DNA from 3 places in the Paenibacillus sp. FSL R5-0345 genome. Region 1 is predicted to be linked to each of the others. Evidence: riboswitches for the same ligand, from Rfam matches in the RefSeq annotation. Region 1 holds a riboswitch; each other region holds the start of a gene.
What was found. Region 1 has a riboswitch for cobalamin ahead of R50345_RS30090 (S-layer homology domain-containing protein). Riboswitches for the same ligand answer to the same signal wherever they lie in the genome.

Region 1 (7,979 bases):
TTTTTGCAAAAAGGCTGCTGTGTTCTGAATATATGGACTAACCGCTTTGTCGCCACTCTTATAATCATGGGTTCTAGTAGCAACAACAACTGCCATTTCTCTCGTTACAAGCTCTTTAGGTTTAAACTGATTATTATCACCTAACATAAGTCCGGTGGCAACAATGGTTTCCACATCTGCTTTAGCCCATGCAGACACTGTATTGATATCTTTAATAGCTGTACCTGGCTTCGTAGCCGGGATTGATAATGCTCTGACAATAATGGCTGCCATTTGTTCGCGAGTAATCTTGTCATTTGGCTTAAATTCATTATTAAAGCCTGTAATTAACCCTGCTTTATGCGCAGCATTCACATAAGGATAGAACCAATCTCCCAGAGCGACATCCTTGTAGGTAATTCCTTTGTCACTCTTGATATCCAGTTCCAATGCTGATACTAGGATCTTAGTAAATTCTGCTCTTGTAATATGATCTTTCGGATTCACCTGACCATTGTTACCTTGGATGTACCCTTTTACTGTAGCTGTTTCAATCGCTGAGAACGCCCATGATGAGATCTTATCGGCGTCTTTATACAGTTGCTCAATGCCATTAGGAGTCGCTGTTGGAGATGGACTCACATTCGGCTCACTTGGATTAATTACATCACCAGGAGCAGGAGTACCGCTAGGTTTAGGCGTTGGTTTTGGTGTCGCAGATGGGGTTGGCATCGGTGCATTTAGATCCGCACCCAAATTCGTAGTATAACGCCACTGAATTCTATCCCCTGAACTCAGACTATATGAAGATGCACCATAATTAGGATAATTTCCATTCACATTATACATCCATCCACTACCGCTACCATGGTCAAATTCTCCATCGCCAGCTATGGATTCAACATACACACTTCCAAATGTACTGTTCCAAGAATATCTATAGTCGATATCGCGGCTATCTAGCACTCTCTCTAGTACAGACCATACTGTGTCACCAGATTGTAGCTCTACCTGTACAGATGGAACAACATATCCCTTCTTAATCGTAAGCTTATCCACGGATAGGGTTACGTATGTCTTCGATGGAGTGGTTCCTCCACCGTCATTGCCACCATTACCGTCACCACCAGGCGTTTGTACTGCACTGGAGGAATACGCAATGTAATCAGTGAAATGATTAGTTTTTACGATTAAATCATTTCCACTATCATAGGCATACTCAGACTTACCGCTTGCAAAGCCTAAGTCATCGCTTGCAAATTTTTGAATCGCATGAGGTGTGCCATTTTGAATATAAGCAGCATCTTTTCCTTTAAGGTCCTTAAAGGTTAACGTAATAAATTGACTGAATTCTACTCTTGCACTGCCACCCATGGAAAAAGCATGAATAATGCTCTCCAGCTTCTTATCCTGAGAAATAATCTGATTCAGACTATCTTTTAGTGCAGCTTCTGTGCCTGTTAAAGGTGACATCAGTTCAATCGCAGAGGCATCTCCGCTTGTAACTTTTGCACCCTTAGGAATGACTACAGATACGTCACCTTTGGCAGCCTCAATCTGAGGAAGGTCGCTGTTAATAGGTAAACTAACACTAACCTTCGATTGTTGACCTTTAGGAATAACTACTGTTATTTCCTTGTTGCTATCTCCGGCGCTGATCGGAACGATATAATCATGAGCATCATCATTGATGATAACTTCCGGCTTATCACCAGAAGGTAACGGGAATTCTTTTGGCCCCTCTGGTTGTATAGGTGGTTGTTCAATCACCACATCATTCATATCAAAAAGACGGTTACTATGATTGATCAGACGGTCATAAGACACAAGTGCATACGTACCTTGGTCCGTAGCCATACCATCTACTCTACCAGTGAGAATATGCTTAAATCCACCATCCGGATCAGCAAAGGTAAGCAGTGCATCTATAAGCGAATTTCCTTTTTTAACAAACCTTGGGTCACTGTGCGGATCTACGCCTACACCAGTTAAAGCAACAATGACCTGTGCGATGCTCTCACTGCTTGTGCTTCCCCAGCTTGTAAATCCACCTTGATCATTTTGCGTACTCGATAACCATGCAACCGCCCGATCCACAGCAGCTTTTACATTAGGATCCTTTGCATAGTAAGGTGCAAGTGCTTGCATCGTCATTCCGGTGATATCGGTGTCGGCTTTAGTACCAAATAACGCCCATCCACCAGTCGGTGCTTCTTTTTCTAAAATATACTGAACCAGTTTTTCTCTTGTGGTTTGATCTGTAACGCCTTCTACTACAGGAATATCATAGTTATGACTATCTAAGGCAATCAGTGCAAATATAGGACCATTAAGCCCCTGCTTCTGAACATATTGAAAATCTGCAAGTGCATTTCTTAGATCATAGCCTGCAACATTCGTGATATCTTTTCCGATCGAGGTAAGTCCTAGAATCGCTCTGGAATGCTCAGTACTTTTCGAAGCGTCGAGTTTTCCATCCTTCATTAGCTTAGCTACTTCAGCAGCTACATTGTTATAATAAAGATTGTAATAGCCACTTGGAACCTCGTAATTGGCCCGTGCCAGAGAAAGAATCGACCATTCCCCGCTGCCTGTTCCAAATGACGGATTCTTTACAGTGTTTAGGATATAGGCAAGGTTTTTATTTAATTGTTGTTTTGCTACAACGGTAGTAGGCTGTTCTAATTGAACATCCGTCATGTCATAGAGACGTTTGCTATTATTAATCAGACGATCATAGGATACGAGTGCATATGTACCTTGATCCGTAGCCATAGCGTCTACTTTACCGGTGAGAATATGCTTGAATCCACCATCCGGCCCAGAGAAGCTAAGTAAAGCATCTATAAGTGAATTTCCTTCTTTAATAAACCTAGGGTCACTGTGCGGATCTACACCTACGCCAGTTAAGGCAACAACAACCTGTGCGATGCTCTCACTGCTTGTGCTTCCCCAGCTTGTGAATCCGCCTTGATTATTTTGTACACTCGATAACCATGCAATCGCCCGATCCACGGCAGCTTTTACATTAGGATCCTTTGCGTAATAAGGTGCAAGTGCTTGCATCGCCATCCCGGTCATATCGACGTCGGCTTTGGTTACACCTAATGCCCAGCCTCCAGCATCTGCTGCACCTTTTTTAACTTCTCTATCCAAGATGTACTGAACCAGGTTTTCTCTTGTGCTTTGATAGATTACTCCCTTCTCATCAGGATCAGGGAATAATACTGGAATTTCGTAGTTATAACTATCTAGTGCAATCAGAGCAAATATGGGACCGTTGTTCCCTTGCTTCTGAATATATTGATAATCAGCGAGTGCATTTCTTAGGTCATGACCTGCAACATTCGTGATATCTTTTCCGATAGAGGTAAGGCCTAGAATCGCTCTGGAATTCTCTGTGCTTTTGTTAGCGTCGAGTTTTCCATCCTCTTTGATCATCGAACTTATTTTCGTAACTACATTGTTGTAATAGAGATTGTAATAACCGTTAGGTACTTTGTAGTTCGCACGTGCTAGAGAAAGAATCGACCATTCTCCGCTGCCTGTTCCAAATGACGGATTCTTTACGGTGTTAACGATGTAGGCCAAGCTTTTATCTAACTGTTCTTTGGCAGTGATTTTATAAGTAACCTGATAGGTTACATTATCTGCTTTGTTTCCTGCGCCATCCACAGCCGTTACTGCGATTACGTTACTACCCGGGTTAAGAGATGCTTTGTACTCACCATTAGTAGCTGACAGAACGACTTGGTTCAGCTTTACTACTGGAATAATGTCTTTGTAGACATTGTCTGTAACCACTACTTTGAAGCTTACATCTTTACTGGATACTTCCTGTTTATCTTGTATACCTTCTATCAAAATCGTAGGCTTCTCTGTATCTGGCTCTTGTACTAACGCATTAATCTGCTCTACTAGAGCTTGATCAACCTCTGTTGTTACAACTGCACTATCGGCAATTGCTTCATTCGCATGAGCCGGGATTACGCTTGTAGAGAACGTCGTGATAAATACAGCTACAATGAGTAACCAAGCTAAAAACTTATTATTCTTCATGTTTCCATAACCCTTCCCTTCTTTTCCTATGATAAAAAACAGAATAAACTTTTTTAGCACTACAAAAAAACCACTCAACATAACGTCAAGAGGTTTAAGATAGTGAACCGCAACAATAGCAGGCATATACTATATCAAACACCTCTCTATCGCTCGTAGAGTTTAACGGTGTATCAGAAACAGGCTGATATTCTGGCTCAAGTATCATCACCCTTGCTACCTTCCCAGTTTCCCAGTGGTACCTTGCAAGGACTCCTCTTTCACAGCGGCGGGACCGCGCGGGATTCACACCCGCTTTCCATTTAACCAATCTATGATTGTATTTCCGAAACATTCATAATTGGCACCTATTGCTAATATTAATTTTTCCATGCTTCATCATATCTAATATAGATGCTTTTGTCATGCAATATTTGTTTTTTGTATAACAAGTAGTTGGAGATAAATCTATTGAATATCAAACCATTTCAACCACAATATACTCTTTTTCTCTCAGCTCAAAACCATCCTCCAGTGACAAAGAGGCCAAATCAAAGATTCGGTCATACTTTTTATTACGTGGGTGCCCTTCCTCCTCTGCCCAGCAAGTATAAAGCTCAAACACGGTGCCAGCTACTCCGATATCTGTCATAAGTTTAAATAACTCCAGGCAACACTTGAGTGAGGCGTTATACGAACCCGGTAGAGTATTCTTTAGCTCAGGGGATACAGAGAAGCTACCCCAATTAGGTGAAATCCGATACACAAACGGACTCCGAAAATGCTTGCGAATCTCATCGTTCCAATACCCAAGTTCCTCTATAAAAATACCCGCTGCATCTTCTTCCGAGTCATATACAAGACAGTCCTCATCTCTTAAATGAGATAGATCTGCAATGTCATCCAAAGGAATTATGCCTTGCAGGCGCAGAGCCTCTCTTTGTTTCTTATACTCTGGTGAATTTTTCACTTCATCATATGTCTTTGCTGACAGTACACTGCCTCTTTCTCCTAACGGAAGCTCTGTAGCCGAGCCTATGTAATGAAATCTGCTCACTGGTTATTCCTCCATCACTCTTGGGATCAATTCAAATCACTAATTTCCATATGAATTTACCACAAATTAGTAAGGTACTCACTACAAATGTTCTATGTTAGGGTATTTGGTAAGCGTTTACAACAAAAAAATGGAGGTGCCAGTGTTCATCTACGTACCAAAGTGCTTGAGGAAAGGTCAGGTTTAAGCATCCTCAAAAATGATCTTACAAAGGAGAATTCAATGACTACTCGAATCCAGAAATCCTTCTTATCATTGACCCTTGTTACCGCTCTTCTGCTCTCTTTGTTCTCATCCATTGCCGCCGCTGCTACCAAGGACGAGCAACAAGCTAAAGCAGCACCAAAGAGTAAAATCCAATCCTATGTAGACGATATGCAGCCCGGATGGAACCTTGGCAATACTCTAGATGCTACAGGTGAGGATGAAACCTCCTGGGGAAATCCGCGTGTGACCCAAGAACTGATTAAGAAAATCGCCGCACAAGGCTACAAAAGTATCCGGATTCCTATCACTTGGGATTCACACATAGGTGAAGCACCGAACTACACCATTGAAAAAGCTTATCTCGACCGTGTCGAAGAAGTGGTCGGCTGGGCGCTGGACGCCAAGCTTTATGTAATGATTAACGTCCATCACGACTCCTGGTTATGGGTAAGTCATATGGAAGAGAAGCATGATGAAACGCTCGCGCGTTATAACGCAGCATGGACTCAAATTGCGGACCGCTTCAAGGATAAATCCGATAAGCTGATGTTCGAAAGCATCAATGAACCCCGCTTCACAGATGGCGGAAGCACCGATGAAGCGAAGATGGAGCAAATGCTTACAGAACTCAACACTTCCTTCCATCAGATCGTTCGGAACTCCGGTGGAAAGAATGATGTACGTCCGCTAGTTCTACCTTCATTAGAGACTTCTCCTACGCAGCCTAGAATGGATCAGCTCTACAAAACGATTACAGCTCTCAACGATCCGAATATAATTGCTACCGTTCACTTCTATGGCTTCTGGCCGTTCAGTGTGAATATCGCCGGCTATACCACGTTTGAAAAAGATACAAAAAACGATATCACCCAAACTTTTGATAACGTTTACAACACATTCGTAGCTAAAGGAATTCCGGTTATCGTTGGTGAGTTTGGACTACTGGGCTTCGATAAAGATACAGGTGTGATTGAACAAGGCGAGAAGCTGAAATTCTTCGAGTACCTTACCTATTATTTAAAAGAAAAGAAAATGACCTCTATGCTCTGGGATAATGGGCAGCATTTCAACCGCAAAACTTATAAGTGGTCCGATTCCGAGCTGCAGGGTGTATTAATGTCCGGTCTGAAGGAACGTTCCTCCAGTACCGAAAGCGATCTGGTCTATCTTAAAAAAGGTGCAACCATCAAAGACACCAAAGTGAAGCTTAATCTAAACGGAAATAAGCTTACTACCATTAGTGTAAATGGCAAACATCTAACTAAAGGCAAAGATTACACCTTAAATGGCGAGGAGCTTACACTCAAGGCCAGCCAACTTAAAAAGCTCACAGCTTCCCAAAAATACGGTGAAAATGCTGTGTTAACGCTGAAATTCAACAAAGGCGTTGCGTGGAGACTAAAGATCATCGTGAATGACACTGCCAAATTAAGTGATGCCAAAGGTACGACTGAATCGTTTGCGATTCCGACTACTTTTAATGGCAACCAGCTTGCCACGATGGAGGCTGTCTATACCGCTGGCGGCAATGCAGGCCCTCAAGATTGGACTCCATTCAAGGAGTTCGGCAATACTTTCTCACCGTCGTATAACACGAAAGAAATCAAGCTGCTCCCAGCCTTCTTTAAAGATGTTAAAGATGGAGAGGTCATCTTGAAATTCCACTTCTGGAATGGTGATATCCTTACTTACAAGATCACGAAGAGTGGCACTAGTGTTGTAGGAAAGTCTTCTTAGCTTTCACTGTATAAAATAAATAGGAGTGTCCCTTCACAGGGACACTCCTATTTTTAACTACATCATACATAAACTTCTTCATACGTCATCAACATCAAGCGATAGACCAGATATACTCCAAGATAGGCTCCCGTTAGAAGGAACATTGGATTCAAAAAAATCGCATGGATCGAAGTCATAAATACCGTGTTATCCCTTAATATTTCATATATGGCTAGGGCAGAAATATTACCTAAGATAAGCGCAGACAACACAGAAGCCACATTAAATACAATGCGCCACTTTATCCATTTCCGTTGTATCATTAGCATGACAATGGGTACCACTATACTGCCAAGAACGATTAGAAATTTCATCTAGCCACCCCGATATCTTTTTAATCCTCCAGCTCAACACTTTCGATTTGACCCTCGGCATTCACTGTCCATTCGATTTCAACACCTGGCATCAATCCAAGCTTGTCCTCATCTTCGATCACTACATGATCAGGGATGGTTATGGTCTGCTCTCCCCCACCTTCGACTTTAACGGTAACCTGTTTACCATTAGACGTAGTAATCTTTCCATCATATTCAATCTGCTGTAAAACAATCTTTTGGCTCGGATCCGTAATGGTAACCCGCTTGCCGCCATCAGTCAGCAGCTCAATCTTTTTATGATATCCATCCTTTAAAGTGACTTCCTTAATGACTCTCTGAACGCTAACATCCGCCGGAAGCCCCTCTGTATTGGTACCAGATGATGCATTGGGTTGTTCTGTTGCATTGTTCGTAGCCACAGGTGCAGTGGCTTCTGTTGTAGGCGTTGGAGTTACTTGTGTGGTTTCATTGGCAGCTTTAGAGCAGCCACTTAATAGGACGGTGCAGGCACAGATCAAACAAAGAATTGAAGTTCGAATCTGGCGTTGTGAATTTCCTTTATTCTGTGTCATCATTTACCTCCGCATTTAAATTTCTTCCAG
Region 2 (7,979 bases), 140 kb from region 1:
GTCTGATCGGCGGCGGGGTCGCCTTTCTTTTTGGAGAGTGGCTGCTAAGCTGGTACAATGATATGCCTTCCATTTTGCTCGTAGGCATTTATTTTGCCATAGTAGCGCTCGGTATCGGTATCGGTTGCCTGCTAGCGGAGATGATCTCGCCTCGGTTAAACGGAGCCTCATGGAAGCAGCGCTACCTAGGTCTATCCTGGAAGCTGCTGCCAATAATGCTTGTACTTGCACTTGGGGTAGGTGCATTAACGGAGTTTGTTTATGAGCTGAATTTTGGCGGTGTGAAGCCGATTAAGAATGTAGTTATGGCTATCGATGACTCTGGCAGTATGGCGCAGAGTGATCCTGATAACAGCCGTTATTCAGCCGCTAAGGCGTTAATTGCGAGAATGGACAACGACAATCAGGTAGCGGTGGTGACATTTAACCACGAAGCAGTAGTCGTCCAGCCGTTAACACCACTCTCAGATTCGCAGAATCGTGAGAAGGTGCTGACTGCAATTGATAATTTGAAGCCAACTGAGGGTGGCACGAACATTAGCGGTGCGATTTCGGAAGCACTTAAAGAGATAGACAGTGACGGCAAAAAGAATCAGGGCGCTATGGTCATTTTGCTGTCGGATGGCGTAAGCAATTTCGATACTTCACGAGAATTGCAGACCTATATAGATCGTGGAATTGCTGTAAATACCATTGGTCTGGGGATGCAGGATCCTGCGGGTACCCAGTTGCTGCAGGATATTGCGAAAATAACAGGCGGTCACTATTATGATGTGACAGATACGGCCCTTTTGGGTGATGTATTCCAGCAAATCTATGATCGTTTGGGAGATCGTACATTGCTTACGGTGCGCAGTGATGCTACAGCAGATAGTCCATACTATGCTGCAGTTCGTATTTTGTCGCTGATGCTAATCGGTGCTGGACTTGGACTCGGACTTGGCATTATGTTTGATAATCGTCATTTAGCAAAAAGCTTCGGGATTGGCGGCGTAATCTCAGGGTTGTTCGCAGGACTTGTTCTGGAATTCGGACTTAGCGGTCATAATTTCACTGATGGACTTATTCGCCTCCTAGCTGTTCTTATATTGGCTGCAATCATCTCATTATTTACAGGCGTCATTCCGGTAGGAGAAGGACGTATTTACCGTAATAAAAGAAATAATGCAGCGTCAACTCCAACGTCAGAAAGCTTTCCTGGCCGACGGAGAAATCGGAACAGCAAAGGATTCTAGTAGTTGAAAGGGGCTTACAGTAATGAGGTACGCCGAGGATAATGTTTCCGCTCTGGTAATAACGGATGTGACATCTCAAGTGGATGACCGGTTCTGTGCGCTGAGATGGCGCTGGCCGGACGGCGTGCAGGCAGTGTACATCCACAAGACCTCCGCAGAAGAGGCTTCCATGGGAACAGGAGATATTCCGCCGGTCGGAATGAAGCTCTATACTCGTGAGGAATACAAGTCTAACAATGGATACCGTGACCGATTGGATGAGATCGGCCTAGTCTCCTATACCATATTTGCTCGCCTTGCTGAGAACGGAGAGACACTGCTGGTGAGGCAAAGTGACGGTGCGAACCGTGTGGTGGTCAGTGCAGGCAAAGCCAGAATTTATTATTCCATTCAACAAAAAAGAGGATTATTCGGAAAACAAAAGACCGTACATATGGCAATTACGGCAGAAGTTCCAGTAGCCCGGGATGTCCTCTGTTATGTTAAGAAACGGGGAGGACATCCCGCAGGGAAAGAGGATGGTATTCTCTTTCCCTTTGTGCAAGATTTCGCCCCTGGACGAAACGTACTCCCGCCGATCGAGATCGGTAAGGATGATTTTGTACGCATCTTTTTCACCGATGGTCCTAAGTATGGGCTTTATTACGAGTTGGTGCCGGAGTAAGATATCAGTCTACGCGTACAAGCGAATGTTGGACATTGCCTGTCCGTAGCAAGATACGCAGATACAACTTTTGGGAGGATGAGTAGATGTCTTTTTTTAGCCGTTTTATGAAAAAGAATCAGCCGGAGCCAAGGCCGCTTTTTTACGATATAGTGTGTCCTTATTGCTTCACCAAGTTCTCTCCGGAGGATGTGGTCTTTCGGGCTATGCATAGCCGAGAGGACGATGAGAATTACGCGCTGGGCGAGGATGACGCCTTAAATAAATACCGTGAGCGCTTTGGGCTCGATACGGTGGATGACATAGAAGCGATCATTAATCCGGCGGATATTCCGGAAGAATACCATCATTATACCGATCATGTGTTAACAGGGCTTACGGATCGCTATGGAGTGCTCACACGCAGACGGCTTTGTCCATCCTGTCATAACGAGCTGCCTGTGACTGCAGGTAAAGTTCCTAGTAACATTATCTCGATTATCGGTGCTTCCCAAGTCGGGAAGTCGGTGTATATGACCGCGCTGATTCATACCTTGCAGCATACGACAGCAGGTCATTTTGATGCCGCTTGTATGCCGCTTAATGCAGAGATTAGCCGCAAGTTCCGTACGCTATATGAAGAACCGCTTTTTGAGCGTGGGGATCTGCTTGCTTCTACACAAAAGGAAAAAATGCAAGAGCCGTTTATTTTTCAATTCGTCTTTAAGGATGAAGAGAAGCCGCCGCTGACACTCGTGTTCTTCGATGTAGCAGGTGAGGGTATGGTGGATCAGGATTATCTGGGACTACATGGTCAGCATATCAAGAACTCTGCCGGTATTCTGTTTATGGTCGATCCGCTGCAAATCCGTTCGATCCGTGAGAAGATTCATATTAATATCGGCGATCGTCCGGGAGAATGGGTCTCGCAATATGACGAGCCGCGTGACGTTGTGCTGACAATGTTCGGTGATTTTATCGCCTATCAGGAAAAGAGCAAAACAGACATTCCAACAGCAGTCGTTCTTGCAAAAAGTGATATGCTGCATTCGCTGAAGGATGAGGATGGCGATTACATCAAGTCTAACAGTAATGTATTCAATAACTATGTTCATCGCAAAACATTGAATATGGATGAGTTCCATAATATCGACGGAGAGATTCGCAGATTTATTGGTAAAGTGGACAGACCTTTTAAAGATACGATGGATGTTTACTTCTCAAATACGGGCTATTTTGCGGTATCTGCTCTGGGCAGTAATCCTGTAAATCAGAAGATTGAGGGTGTGGTAAGCCCGATTCGTGTAGACGAGCCATTTATTTGGCTGCTGCATAAGCTGAAGTATATTGAGGGGAGCGACGGCCCGTGAATGCATTCTCAGGGTCTAAGATCGCCCAACAGATGTACACCCGCGAACGCCGCGGATTGTTTCGTTCCACAGAAGGCTTTGATACGGTCGCGAAGTCGGACAGTCTAGACAATAATTTTATCAAAAAAACACTGCATCCCTTCTGCCTCTATGATGCTCCGGCTGAGCTGGCTGCGCGCGGAGAGAAGGATGAGTCTGTATATCCTAGTGCGCTGCACCTGTTCCATGCAGAGAATGGCGACACAGTCATTGGGATGAGTCGTTATCAAGCAACGGATTTTACGGGCCAACGCAGCGCTTTTTTCGCACATAACTTTGTAGTTCCTGCCTCACGATCAGAAGAGATTGTTCAGAACTACGGAGATTGGCTACATGCTGATTTCGCAAGAAGCTATGACGGAGAGCTAGGCGGAACCTTGCCGGAGCTGTCTGATATTCCAGTTATACGTACGGATCGTCGCCCTGATCCTATAGCGGGCTTACGCTTGTTAGGAATTAATGAAGGAATATTTAAGGCATTGCTGCAAGCGGTGATGCTCTCTGTGGCAGGTAAGAAAAAAATCTATATTGCCCTTAATGTATCTATCACGGAGTTGTCCGCACGTGCGGTGGAGCTTACAGAGATTTTATATAGCGTGCTGCCGTATGAATTCCGCCGTAGATTAGGCGTGATTACGTATGCCAATGAACCGCAAAGCCGTAAATATATTCATCTTAGCTTTGTGGAAAAAGGTTCGCTTCGTCCCGGTGATCGCAACATCGAGAAGGATTTTACATTTGATTTGGTTTCAGGTCGGATGGGGAATGTGGATTTTGGAGAGTCTCGTCAGCCGTATGCTGATTTGGTTTGGAAGCTGTTACTTCTAAATCCAGGGGATCTTGACGATTTCGTAAGTTTTGCTGATCAGATCCTGCGTGGAGAAAGCCCTGAGCATAAGCTATCGCTCGCTTTTTATAATGAGTTAGCTGTATTTTATGAGATTGAGCAGGGGAATGAGCATTTATATACAGAGAATAAGAGCGCGGTGCTAAGCGGATTGCTCTCTTACCTTAAGGCGGAGGGTGCTATTCATTCCAGAATCCGACTGAACGATATTTTCTTGGAGCGGTTCGACCGAGAATTTGATTTAGTCCGGCAAAGGAATGTTCCAGAGCCTGCTATTATGGAGTGCTTTAAAGATTATTTTATGCTCAAGGATCATAATTACAAAGTCAGAATCGTTGATTATTTCATTAATGGAATGCTTCATAGCGTGGAAGCGGGACGCAAAGATGTTCTTAATGCAGCTTACGGGATCATTGAAAATAATGATGAGCTAAGTGCTGCGTTTTTTCAACGGGTAATGTCTGAATCGTACTTCCGCAAGCAGTTATTAGAGCCTTATATGGAGTCAAGACTAATTGCTGCATCTAAATCTGTGGACATTCTGAATTTTGTACTCCATTGGGGCCGTTTTCTGCCGGCTGCGTTAGAGCAACCTTTTGCTCAGGATGCAGTAAGGGATTACTTGCTAGAAAAGCTACAACTGGAGACGGATCCAGTTGCTGCGGTGGCGGAAATTCATAGCGCTGTAGATAAAGCGGAGAAAGATCGACGTAGAGGGACAGGCGTATCTCCTAAAGTACTCTCGCTCATGCAGGATCTTGCAGCATCTGCAGACAGATTCTTGCTGAATCGACTATCTCTTACTGAAATGACGCAGGAGGACTTATTAGAGGTTGTTTTCTTACGTTATGGCAATGTCGTGGATTGGCAGCCGCCACTAGATAGAATTAGCAAGCAGAAAGAAAATGCACTCCGCGCTGCTTATCGCTGGTTTGGTGAAGAGAAGCCGAATGAAGAGATATTTGCAGGCTTGTCTCCGAAGGAGCTGGATGATGTACAGCTGCTCGGTCGCCGTTTACTAAAGGAAGCTCGGGTGTTAGAACCGTTTGAACGTCTTCCACTAGCTTTCTACTACACGAGTCAACGCGAGGGTGGTCCGCTGGATTATGACGCATTGCTGGAGTTAGTTAAGCATAAAGCTGGTAACGACAAGGATGTGATCTATCGATTCTTTGCATGGTCTCAAGGAAATTCTTTATTTACGATATCGAATAAAAAACTTCACCCGGGATACCGCCGGGCGATTCTGAAGTATTTCCAGAGCAGTGACCGCGAGGCATTCAAGAATCGTGAATTTCGTAAAAGCTATGTCGCTACAGCTCGGCCTGCTCTACAAAATGTCTACAATGAGGCTCGCTCCCAGCTGGCTTCCCCGCTGGCGCGCTGGATCAGCCGCAGCCGATTTCGACTCCTGATCTCCGGTTCCATCACAGGCATTCTGGTGATTATCGCAATTATCGTGTTCAGTATGCTGCGTCCGGAAGATCGGAAGACGGCCCTGCCTGGGACAACCCCTGCACCGACACCTGTTCAGAGTGCAGGCAGTATGCTTCCTCCGGCTTCCGTATACCTGAAGGATCTAGGTACCGAAGGAGATAAAGGAAGCAGTGTATTGGTGTTCACGTTTGCCAACGCGGATGATTGTGTGCAATTTAATCCGACGGAGATTAGTTTAATGACTTCATCCGATGTAGTGGATAAGAGCTTTAAGGTTGCTGCTAGCACTGGGACTTGTTCAGTGCCGTCAACGGATGGAGACTTATCTGGCGATACGAACGCCGCTGATACGACTGCGGGGACGGCGGAAGGCGTAGATGCTACTAATACTGCAGACGAGGCCTCTCCATCTCCTACACCTTCCTCTGATGCAGAGGGCAGCACAGTTGTGCCGTCCGCGACAGCTATTACAGAAGGTGAGCAACCTTCCTATCAGGTGGAGGTTACTATGGAGCCGGGTGCGACAATCGTCGAGCATAGCATGATCAAGGCTGGTAGATTTACGTTGATCGTAGATCCCGCTCCAAAGGATACAACGGGTGTTAACTCAAGTGCTGAACCTTCAGCGACTGCAAGTCCGGAAGGAACAGCCGAATAAAGTAATTTCTGATCAGCAGGACGATACCGAAAGGTTTGGTTCTGCTGTTCTTTTTTTGTTGCTCATACAAAGCTTTTCTATAGACATGCTGTGTATTAATAGATATGATTATGAAAATAAGATAATACATATTGGAAAAGGTGCAGACTCCCCTAAATCAGAGTCTGCTTAAAAGGGAAGTCCGGTGTAAAATTCCGGCGCGGTCCCGCCACTGTAAATGCGGAGCGTCTCTTCTATGAACCACTGTCAGCAGTTAGGACGGGAAGGTGAAGAGCGGCAATGAAGCATTAGCCAGGAGACCTGCCTTTTTCGTGAGCGTTTCTATTCTTCGTGGGGTAAGAATGTGGAACATATACAGATAGACTGTGTGGTCGTAGAGGTTCACGCGCCCCAGCCTCGATTTGTTATCTTCCCGGGCCGCCCTTCATAGGGGCGGTCTTTATGTTGTGCGCTCTTATTTTGTGTAGTATCCATTCCTTTAAAGAAAGAGGCTGAACAATGAAGAAAATATTCTCCTCCAGGTTTTTTGTACTTGGACTGGCCGTATTCATGGTCATATCGATTCTTGGAACATCTCTTGCTCCGGCAGGAACCATCTTTGCGGAGGCGGGCGTTAGCTCCGGGCAGGAAGCATCTGGCGATTCTGCTGCTAATGTAGAACGGATTAATGTTGCGGATGCGACCTATACGGCTGCGGAATTTATTTTAAAGGGTGGCGTGCAGTCGGATTGGCAAGCGATTGGACTGGCTCAAGCGGGATACAAGCTGCCAGTAAGTTATCGAGCAGCTCTTGAGAAAAAGGTGAAAGATGCAGAGGGGAATTTCGCGAGCGTAACGGATTACGCGAGAATCGTACTCGCAGTAAGAGCAATAGGAGCCGATCCTACCAGCTTTGCTGGAAGCGGAACAAGTCCTGGCTATAACTTAATAGAGAAGATCTATAATCATGACAAAATCAGTGGACAGACGCTTAATAATCCGGTTTATGCTTTGCTCGCACTGGACTCAGGGAAATATAATATTCCTAAAGATGCTAAATGGACAACGGATAAGCTTCTTGCTGAGATTCTTTCCAAGCAAAATCAAGACGGTGGCTTTGCCTTAACTACAGGCGCCAGTGAGCCCGATATGACAGCAATAGCTTTGACCGCTCTATCGGCACATAAGAGTAATCCGGAAGCTTACACAGCAGGACTACAAGCCGTATCTTGGTTATCCAAAGCTCAGGATAGCCATGGAGGTTACGGAGATAGTGCTGAAAGTGCAGCACAAGCTATTCTAGGTCTCACATCCTTTGGTGTAGATCCAAGTGGGTTAGAATATACCAAGAATAAAGTGAGTTTGATCGGTAATCTACTGAGCTACCGTCTCGCTGACGGCAGCTTCGCTCATAGCCGTGGCGGAAGCAGCAATATTCTGGCTACAGAACAGGGCCTTCAGGCGCTTGTAGCTTACAATCTACTCCATAAAGGCAGCAACAGTAAACTGTACGATTTTTCTAAGTCATCCGTTCAGAATGCACTTATCTATGCACCGATTACTGTAGAGGGTCCTGAGAGTACTTTAGCACAGGGATATGGATATGCTGGCAACGTATTAGGTGCACTAGAAAAGCTGGCTCTTCAGACGAAATTGCCAATCACGAATCCTTCCGGTGCTTATGTCACTGGAATTGGAAGTATTCTGGCTGGAACCTATGGCGGTTACGATGGTTGGATGTATGTTGTATCCCGTAATGGTCAATGGATTA
Region 3 (7,979 bases), 2.8 Mb from region 1:
ATGCATGGAATGACGAAGAAACAGCTCAACACGATGGTGTTTTTGGAAAATATGATGATCGGCACCTCAGCCATCCTAACAGGTACTTTACTAGGGTTGATTCTGGGTAAGTTGTTTTTGATGATCGGATCTACTTTTCTAGGAATACCTCTTTTAACGTTTCATCTTCCTTGGCAGGCACTAGTACTTACGATATGCAGTTTTGCACTGTTATTTATGTTAATCTCGCTGAGCACCTTCGCCTTTATTGGGAATGAATCGCTAATGCGGCTGTTTCAGGGAGAGCGAAAAGCAGATGAGGAACCAAAGGTATCCCTCGTGTTATCTATGATCTCTGCTGTATTACTGCTACTGGGTTATTATTTGGCTGCTACTGCAAAAGCGGCTTCGGTTGAAAAGGTGATGTTTCCCGTAGTTGTGATTACGGTGGCAGGAACTTATCTCTTTTATACGCAGCTTAGTATTTATGTTGTTAAATTGCTTAAGACGATTCGGCGCTTGTATTGGAACCATACCAATATGATTACATTATCGGGTTTGTCCTACCGCTGGAAAGAGAATGCCCGAATGTTTTTTATGGTGACGATTGTGTCCGCAGTATCTTTTACTTCAGTGGGGGTATTCGCATCGATCCATACGCTTTCCAGAGAGCTGAAATTGGATTATCCGGCAGCTGTTGGTTATGTAGCCAAAGGCGATCAGACACCGGTACTTTTTGAACAGCATTTGGAAGAAATTAAAGATGAGCTTACAACGCTCGCCTTACCTTATGAGACACTTAGTATTCCTATCAAATACGCAGAGGTGGAATCTCAGACTGGGCCTGATCGCACGTTAAGGCTTCCCTTGATTGCTTACAGTGATTATAAGCTTGCTCTGCTTCGTGCAGGGTTTACGACGGATGAGCGCCCTCTTAGTGGAGATGAAGGACTGGTGATGATCGGTTCGCAACGAGATCGGAGTCTGACAGCGGGTAGAGCGAAGCAGGTCTACACCCTGAGGCAAGGTCTTTCCATTCGTGAAACGGGGTATACCCAGCATGTTCCGATAGCCGAATATCTGTTGCCGGAGCTTGATGGAAGGGATGGAGGAGACTTCAGCGGAGTTGTGATCAGCGATGAGCTATACAAGGCTATTGATCCCGTACAGACTGATTTGTATACAGGATTTTATATGGATGACTTCCCGCGAACGGTTGGTATAGCGGCGGATCTTGCCCATAAAGGCAAACGATCCTATGAAAGTAACTCTCCATACGCGATTGTGGTTAGCGGCACGCTGTTTGAAATACAGAGAACACTGTATAACACGATGCTATTTGCTTCTTTACTGGTGGGTACTGTCTTTTTCATTGCAGCAGGCAGCTTCCTTTACTTCCGGCTATACACAGATCTAGATCATGATCGTCATCAATATTCTACATTGTCCAAAATGGGACTTACAGATCAAGAGCTAAACCGAATTGTAACGATTCAATTGTCGTTGTTGTTTTTTGTGCCAGTTGGGGTTGCTATTTTGCATAGTGTGTTTGCCTTTATTGCGCTTCAGCGGTTGTTCTACTTATCAATTGCTGTGGAGACAGGGGCTGTATTGATGGGCTATTTGGCTGTCCAGGGACTTTACTTCTTTTTTATTCGCAGCCGTTATTTACGCAACTTGAAGAAGAACTTGATTTGAATAATGGGGGTTACGAAATGCAAGCATGGATTACAGAGTTTATGGAGCAGTTTGGTTATTTCGGTATTTTCCTGATGCTCGCTTTTGAAAATATTTTTCCACCGATTCCTTCCGAAGTGATCCTTCCTTTTGGCGGATTCATGACAACCACAACGAATTTAACCATCCCTGGTGTAATTATTGCTGCTACGCTTGGTTCTTTGCTGGGTGCAGTGATTCTATATTATATCGGTCGTTTGCTGGATGTAAATCGGTTGGAAAAGATCGTTGAACGCTGGGGCGGTCTACTCCGAATCAGCAAAAAAGACATTCACAAGGCTGATGCTTGGTTTGATAAATATGGCTATTGGACCGTATTATTTTGTCGGATGGTTCCACTAGTACGTAGTTTGATTTCGATTCCGGCAGGGATGTCCGGTATGAAATTTGGCGTATTTATGATCTTCACAACGATTGGTACACTGGGCTGGAATCTACTGCTAGTGCTTATTGGCGCAGCATTGGGTGAAAACTGGGAAGACATTGCCATGTATATGGATATGTACTCCAACGTAGTGTACGTACTTATTGCTGGGGGATTAGCGGTTTTGGGGTATTTGTACTTCCGCAAGCGTAGCCGGAAAATGAACACCGAAGGTTGAGCGAAGAAGGACTTATAGATAAAAGTTATGATTAAAAAGGAGGAGAACAAATGGAGCTATTATCGATTATTAAAGCTATTATTTTGGGGATTGTTGAAGGATTGACCGAGTTTGCTCCGGTATCCTCCACAGGTCATATGATTATTGTTGATGATATGTGGTTAAAATCGACAGAGTTATTTGGGCAATATACGGCCAATACTTTCAAAGTGGTTATACAACTGGGGTCAATCTTAGCAGTTGTTGTTATTTTTAGAAATAGGTTCATTGAACTGTTGGGCTTAAAGCATTTCAGTCGTAAACAGTTGGACCCTGTAACTGAGGAACAACCACCGCTCGAAAAGGGTGGACATCTTAAGCTTACACAGGTACTTGTAGGTTTAGTTCCGGCAGGTGTGCTGGGCGTTCTGTTTAATGATTATATTGATGAGCATTTATTCTCTACATCTACCGTGTTAATCGGTCTAGTAGTTGGTGCGGTGTTAATGATTATTGCGGATCTATTTGGACCCAAGAAGATCCAAACAGAGAGTGTCGATCAGATTACATATAAGCAGGCACTAGGTGTTGGTCTTGTCCAATGCTTCTCGTTATGGCCAGGATTTTCACGTTCCGGGTCGACGATTTCCGGTGGTGTCCTTCTTGGTATGAGTCATCGTGCTGCTGCTGATTTCACATTTATTATGGCTGTTCCAATCATGGCAGGGGCCAGTCTCCTCTCACTGATGAAGAATTGGCAATATTTCACCATCGATGCCCTGCCGTTCTTCATTGCAGGCTTTATCAGTGCTTTTGTATTTGCGCTGTTATCGATGCGATTCTTCCTGAAATTGATCAACCGGATTAAGCTTTTACCATTTGCTATATACCGGATAATACTTGCCGCTGTAGTATATTTCGTGTTTTTCTAAATCCGTTATAAGGAATCGATATAACAGAAGCCCCCGTCATCTATTGCAGATGACGGGGGCTTTCACGTATGATGACATCAGATTAAGACACTCAGTTTATTAATTATAAGGATAAAGTAAAAGTTCACTTTACCCTTATATCTCTCGCATAAACGCTTACCGTCCATAAAAGGACGCCGAAGGCGTTTTAGCTTGATAATATCGGAGACAGGTGCTTGCCGGGAATTAGTAATTCGGTAGGCTTAATAGGGAAATTCGGTTCGAAGCCGATGCGGTCCCGCCACTGTAACGGAAGAGTCCATAGCAATATACGTCACTGGCAATTTACTACTGCTGGGAAGACTGCTAAGGATGCTGACACCGCTAGCCAGGAGACCTGCCTGTTTCAACAGCACTGCTTCACCTACGGAGGATAGGAAGGTGTTAGACGTGAACCATAGGTATATTATGGGCGTCTTTCCCTTTGACTTTTTTAGGGAAGGGCGCTCTTTTTAATAGGGATGTTATGGTTTCAAGCCAAAATAAGAAGATGGAGAAGGGGAGCTGTAAAGTGACGAACAAAGTAAAAGTAAGTAATCTTGGCTATCCAAGAATCGGAAAAAACCGCGAGTGGAAGAAAACGTTGGAAGCCTTCTGGGCAGGTAAAATAAATGAGGAAGAGTTCCGTACTGAAATGGCAGGCATTCAACTTCAGCATTTGAAGACTCAGCAGGAGGCAGGCATTGAGTTAATTCCGGTAAATGATTTTACATTCTACGATCATGTGTTGGATACGGCTGTAATGTTCGGGATCGTACCTCCGCGTTATGCGTATGATGGTGGCGACATTGGGCTTGATCTTTATTTTGCGATGGCTAGAGGGAACGCTGAGGCTACCGCCTGCGAGATGACGAAATGGTTCAACACGAACTATCACTATATCGTTCCAGAGATCGGTGCACAAACGCCGCGCCTGACGGAGAATAAACCACTGGAAGCATACCGTTTCGCCAAGTCTCAAGCGGGTATTGAGGGGAAACCTGTGGTTTTAGGCCTTTATACCTTCCTTAAGCTGTCAAAAGGTTTTGCATCTGCGGATATTGCGAAGATTGCCGCTCGGTTTCTTCCGGTTTACGTTCAGCTATTGCAGGAACTGAAGCAAGAAGGAGTAAGCTGGGTACAAATCGATGAACCAGCGATTGTTACAGGAATAAATGAATCAGAACTATCATTACTTAACTCGATTTACACAGAAATTGCTGAATCCGTGCCTGGATTAAATATTATTCTGCAGACTTACTTTGAAGCTGCTGAACCATTGGAGGCATTGTTCAAGCTTCCGGTACAAGGTTTAGGTCTTGATTTTGTCCATGATGGCGGAACGAATCTGGCATCGATTGAGCGCCTTGGCTGGCCTGAGGATAAGTGGCTGGGAGCGGGTATTATTGACGGACGCAACATCTGGCGCTCGGATCTGGATGCTAAGCTGCAGCTAATCGAGAAGCTGAGTGTACATGTACCACTTGATCGTCTTATTCTACAACCTTCTTGCAGCTTGCTGCATGTTCCGGTTACTGTTCAGGGTGAGGTGAAGCTGAAGGCAACCGTCAAGGCTGCATTAGCCTTTGCTGATGAGAAGCTTAAAGAGCTTGGCCTGCTTGCTGCAGCCTTAGAGGGTACTGGAGAAGCTACTGCTGCGCTGACAGTCAGCCGCGAAGCTCTTGCAGCCTTCCGTGCACTTCCCGAACGCGGCCGTAAGGATGTAGCAGAGCAAGTTCTCGGACTTGCAGATTTACCAGACCAACGCAGTCTGCCTTTTGCAGAGCGCCTTAAGGTGCAACAGGAGAAATGGCAGCTACCACTTCTGCCAACGACAACGATCGGAAGCTTTCCACAGACCGTAGAAGTGCGCCAGGCAAGGTTGAAATGGCGTAAAGGTGTATGGAATCAGGAGCGGTATGACGGGTTCGTTCGTGAGCAGATTGCAGATGCAATCACCTTCCAAGAAAAGCTGGGTCTGGATGTACTCGTGCACGGTGAGTTCGAAAGAACCGATATGGTGGAGTTTTTCGGGGAGAAGCTGGACGGGTACTTATTTACCAGTAATGGCTGGGTTCAATCCTACGGATCCCGCTGCGTTAAGCCACCGGTTATTTATGCGGATATAGCTTTTATTGAGCCAATGACTGTTAAAGAAAGTGTCTATGCTCAGTCTTTAACTTCCCTTCCTGTTAAAGGCATGTTGACAGGTCCGGTCACGATTCTCAATTGGTCTTTCGTACGTGATGATCTTAGTCGGGAAGAAGTAGCCAATCAAATTGCCTTAGCACTCCGCCATGAAGTGAAAGCTTTGGAGGATACAGGCATAGAGATGATTCAAGTAGATGAACCCGCTATCCGTGAAGGACTTCCTTTGAAAGCTGAAGATCGTGAGGGATACTTAAATTGGGCGGTGAAGTCGTTCCGTATCGCGACAAATCATGTGAAGGCTACAACGCAAATTCATACTCATATGTGCTATAGCGAATTCAATGACATGATTGATTCCATTTCAGCAATGGATGCGGACGTCATCTCTATTGAGACTTCCCGTAGCCATGGGGAACTGATCGTCAGCTTTGAGGAGCAGGAATATGATAAAGGAATCGGTCTTGGTGTGTATGACATCCATAGTCCACGGGTTCCTGCTGTAGAAGAAATGACAGCTAATATTGATCGTGCTTTGCGGGTGCTGGACCCAGAACAGTTCTGGATTAATCCGGATTGCGGTCTTAAGACACGCGGCTGGCAGGAGACAGAGGATGCACTGCGTAACATGGTAAGAGCAGCCGCTATTGCAAGAGAAAAGGCAGGAGTTACTGCCTCCTAATAGCGAAAGAGTAAAGCAATAAATTTAAGCCGGGGAACTTCTCCCTGGCTTTTTATTTCAGCCACTTGATAATAATTCTCATTCTTGATAGAATGAGAAAAGAAAAGAAGGAACCGTGGAGGGTCCCTTCAAATCATCACCTTATTTGCTTTCGAAAGTTTTACAATCTGTCTCTTCTGCACGTGTAGGTTCTTGGGAGCTGTGGAAAGCTACAAAGATAGAATCAGCACTGCATTTGTTCTCTTCTGCCCAGTGGGTGCAGGAGTTAACTTCGCAAATTACGTCTTTTGCCATGAGGGTTCACCTCCCCTTGGTGTGATAGACAGCATCATGAAATGAACTGCTCTGTTCAGCAAGGTGGAGCTTGTCCGAACAGAACCATGCCGCGCCCTCATTCATTATGAATAGAGGGTATTTGGTATTTTCTGTTTGATTAGACGTGGTAATTGTATCAAATAAAATGTATGTAAGCAAATGGGTTATTCAATAACGGAAATACGACAAACTTATACAAATAAATATAAAAAAACACAAAAGACATCTATTGCTTACATGTCTAAAAATAGAAAATAATCCTAAATATCTATATTATTACAAAAATATTCTGTTAATATTTTCAATGGGGAACGGCCGATCCTAATCTGAAATATTGGAGGATGAAGATATTGAAAAAGTTCTTATTATTCCCTTTTGCCCTAATGTTCATATTGTGCTTACCGCTTTATGCAGGTGCGGAAGGTGTACATAATGACGAAGCTCCTCAAAAGAGTGAATCAGAAATCATAAAAGTCTATAAAGCCTCAGCTACGGGATTGTCAGAAATTTCTGTAGAAGAGTACAATGACATTCTTGCGCAAGGACAAGCTGTAGAGGCTGCTAAAGAGGGGCTGTTGGCAAGTGTACCTCTGTTCAAAACGGATTCTTCCTTTGCAAGTGCCTCTGCTATTGCACCTAGAGATGCTTACCAAACAACGATCTACTCCTATCAACAAAATGGTTATGTCTCCTATGTCACTAGAAGTGGCTTGACTAGAAGAATCTCTCAACCTGTATATAACAGTGCTTCTGTAAATTCGTTGTTAAACATTAGCTATTCAGTATCTCAAGGCTATATTGCGAATACTAGCTTTGGTGTAACCGCAAAACAAACAGCGGTAAGTGCTGGTATTACAGGTGGCTCATCATGGTCCAATACTTATGGTGGCAGTAACACGACAACTGCATCAGTAAATCCGTACAACTATGCTTGGATGGAATACACGCCTATTATGAATAACTCATTTGGTGTAATCACAGAGAAGAATTATGTTAATGTTCAGGGTTCTTCAGTTCTTGTAAGTACTAATAGTTATGATGTTGATATTTACACAGCGAGATTATTAAGCGGATCGCTACCAGATGGCGTGTATGTCATTAAACAAAGTGCTGCTAACCCAGGTTGATTTTGGCACGAAATATAATAGCTTTAAACTAAAAGAGTCGCAGAAATGCGGCTTTTGTTCTGTTTAGAGAGCATAACTCAAAAGAAACTGTTTTTCATTCCATTTTTAAGTGCAACCTTCCAAGTTTTGGAACGTCATAGTATAGAGTGACGGAAGAGATCTGCTTAGAACAAGACATTCCGGAACGATATTATGATCCGTGCAAGCGGTATCTATTACATTTTTGGAGGAATGAGAATGCGCAAATGGGGTCTGCATTACTTATGTTTATTAATTCTTACGGTGGTCTTGGCGGGGTGTGGCTCAGCGGATAGGAATTCAGCGGCAGATAGTTCGGCAAAAGAAAATGGTAGTACGAGTAACAATGCAGCAGCAGAGGTACAAACGCAAAGCTCGATGGCCTCATCTGCGGACCAGAGTACCGCGGCAGCTCCTGAGACAGAAACAGGTGGCGGCGGCG

Region 2: it holds a riboswitch for cobalamin, as region 1 does, so the genes downstream of both, R50345_RS04250 (DUF4430 domain-containing protein) here and R50345_RS30090 (S-layer homology domain-containing protein) in region 1, are expected to answer to the same signal.
Region 3: it holds a riboswitch for cobalamin, as region 1 does, so the genes downstream of both, metE (5-methyltetrahydropteroyltriglutamate--homocysteine S-methyltransferase) here and R50345_RS30090 (S-layer homology domain-containing protein) in region 1, are expected to answer to the same signal.

The regions. Positions count from the first base shown of each region.
Region 1 is NZ_CP009281.1:824,730-832,708, reverse strand. It holds gene R50345_RS30090 (S-layer homology domain-containing protein) at 1-4,038, opposite strand, end outside; cobalamin riboswitch at 4,204-4,404, opposite strand; gene R50345_RS03660 (hypothetical protein) at 4,496-5,074, opposite strand; gene R50345_RS03655 (cellulase family glycosylhydrolase) at 5,297-7,018, shown strand; gene R50345_RS03650 (hypothetical protein) at 7,081-7,374, opposite strand; gene R50345_RS03645 (hypothetical protein) at 7,395-7,949, opposite strand.
Region 2 is NZ_CP009281.1:962,432-970,410, forward strand. It holds gene R50345_RS04230 (vWA domain-containing protein) at 1-1,235, shown strand, start outside; gene R50345_RS04235 (hypothetical protein) at 1,258-1,899, shown strand; gene R50345_RS04240 (TRAFAC clade GTPase domain-containing protein) at 1,986-3,248, shown strand; gene R50345_RS04245 (GAP1-N2 domain-containing protein) at 3,245-6,229, shown strand; cobalamin riboswitch at 6,351-6,551, shown strand; gene R50345_RS04250 (DUF4430 domain-containing protein) at 6,728-7,979, shown strand, end outside.
Region 3 is NZ_CP009281.1:4,796,372-4,804,350, reverse strand. It holds gene R50345_RS21370 (FtsX-like permease family protein) at 1-1,677, shown strand, start outside; gene R50345_RS21365 (DedA family protein) at 1,695-2,318, shown strand; gene R50345_RS21360 (undecaprenyl-diphosphate phosphatase) at 2,369-3,229, shown strand; cobalamin riboswitch at 3,422-3,627, shown strand; gene metE (5-methyltetrahydropteroyltriglutamate--homocysteine S-methyltransferase) at 3,759-6,077, shown strand; gene R50345_RS30905 (DUF1540 domain-containing protein) at 6,219-6,371, opposite strand; gene R50345_RS21350 (hypothetical protein) at 6,743-7,519, shown strand; gene R50345_RS21345 (DUF4349 domain-containing protein) at 7,757-7,979, shown strand, end outside.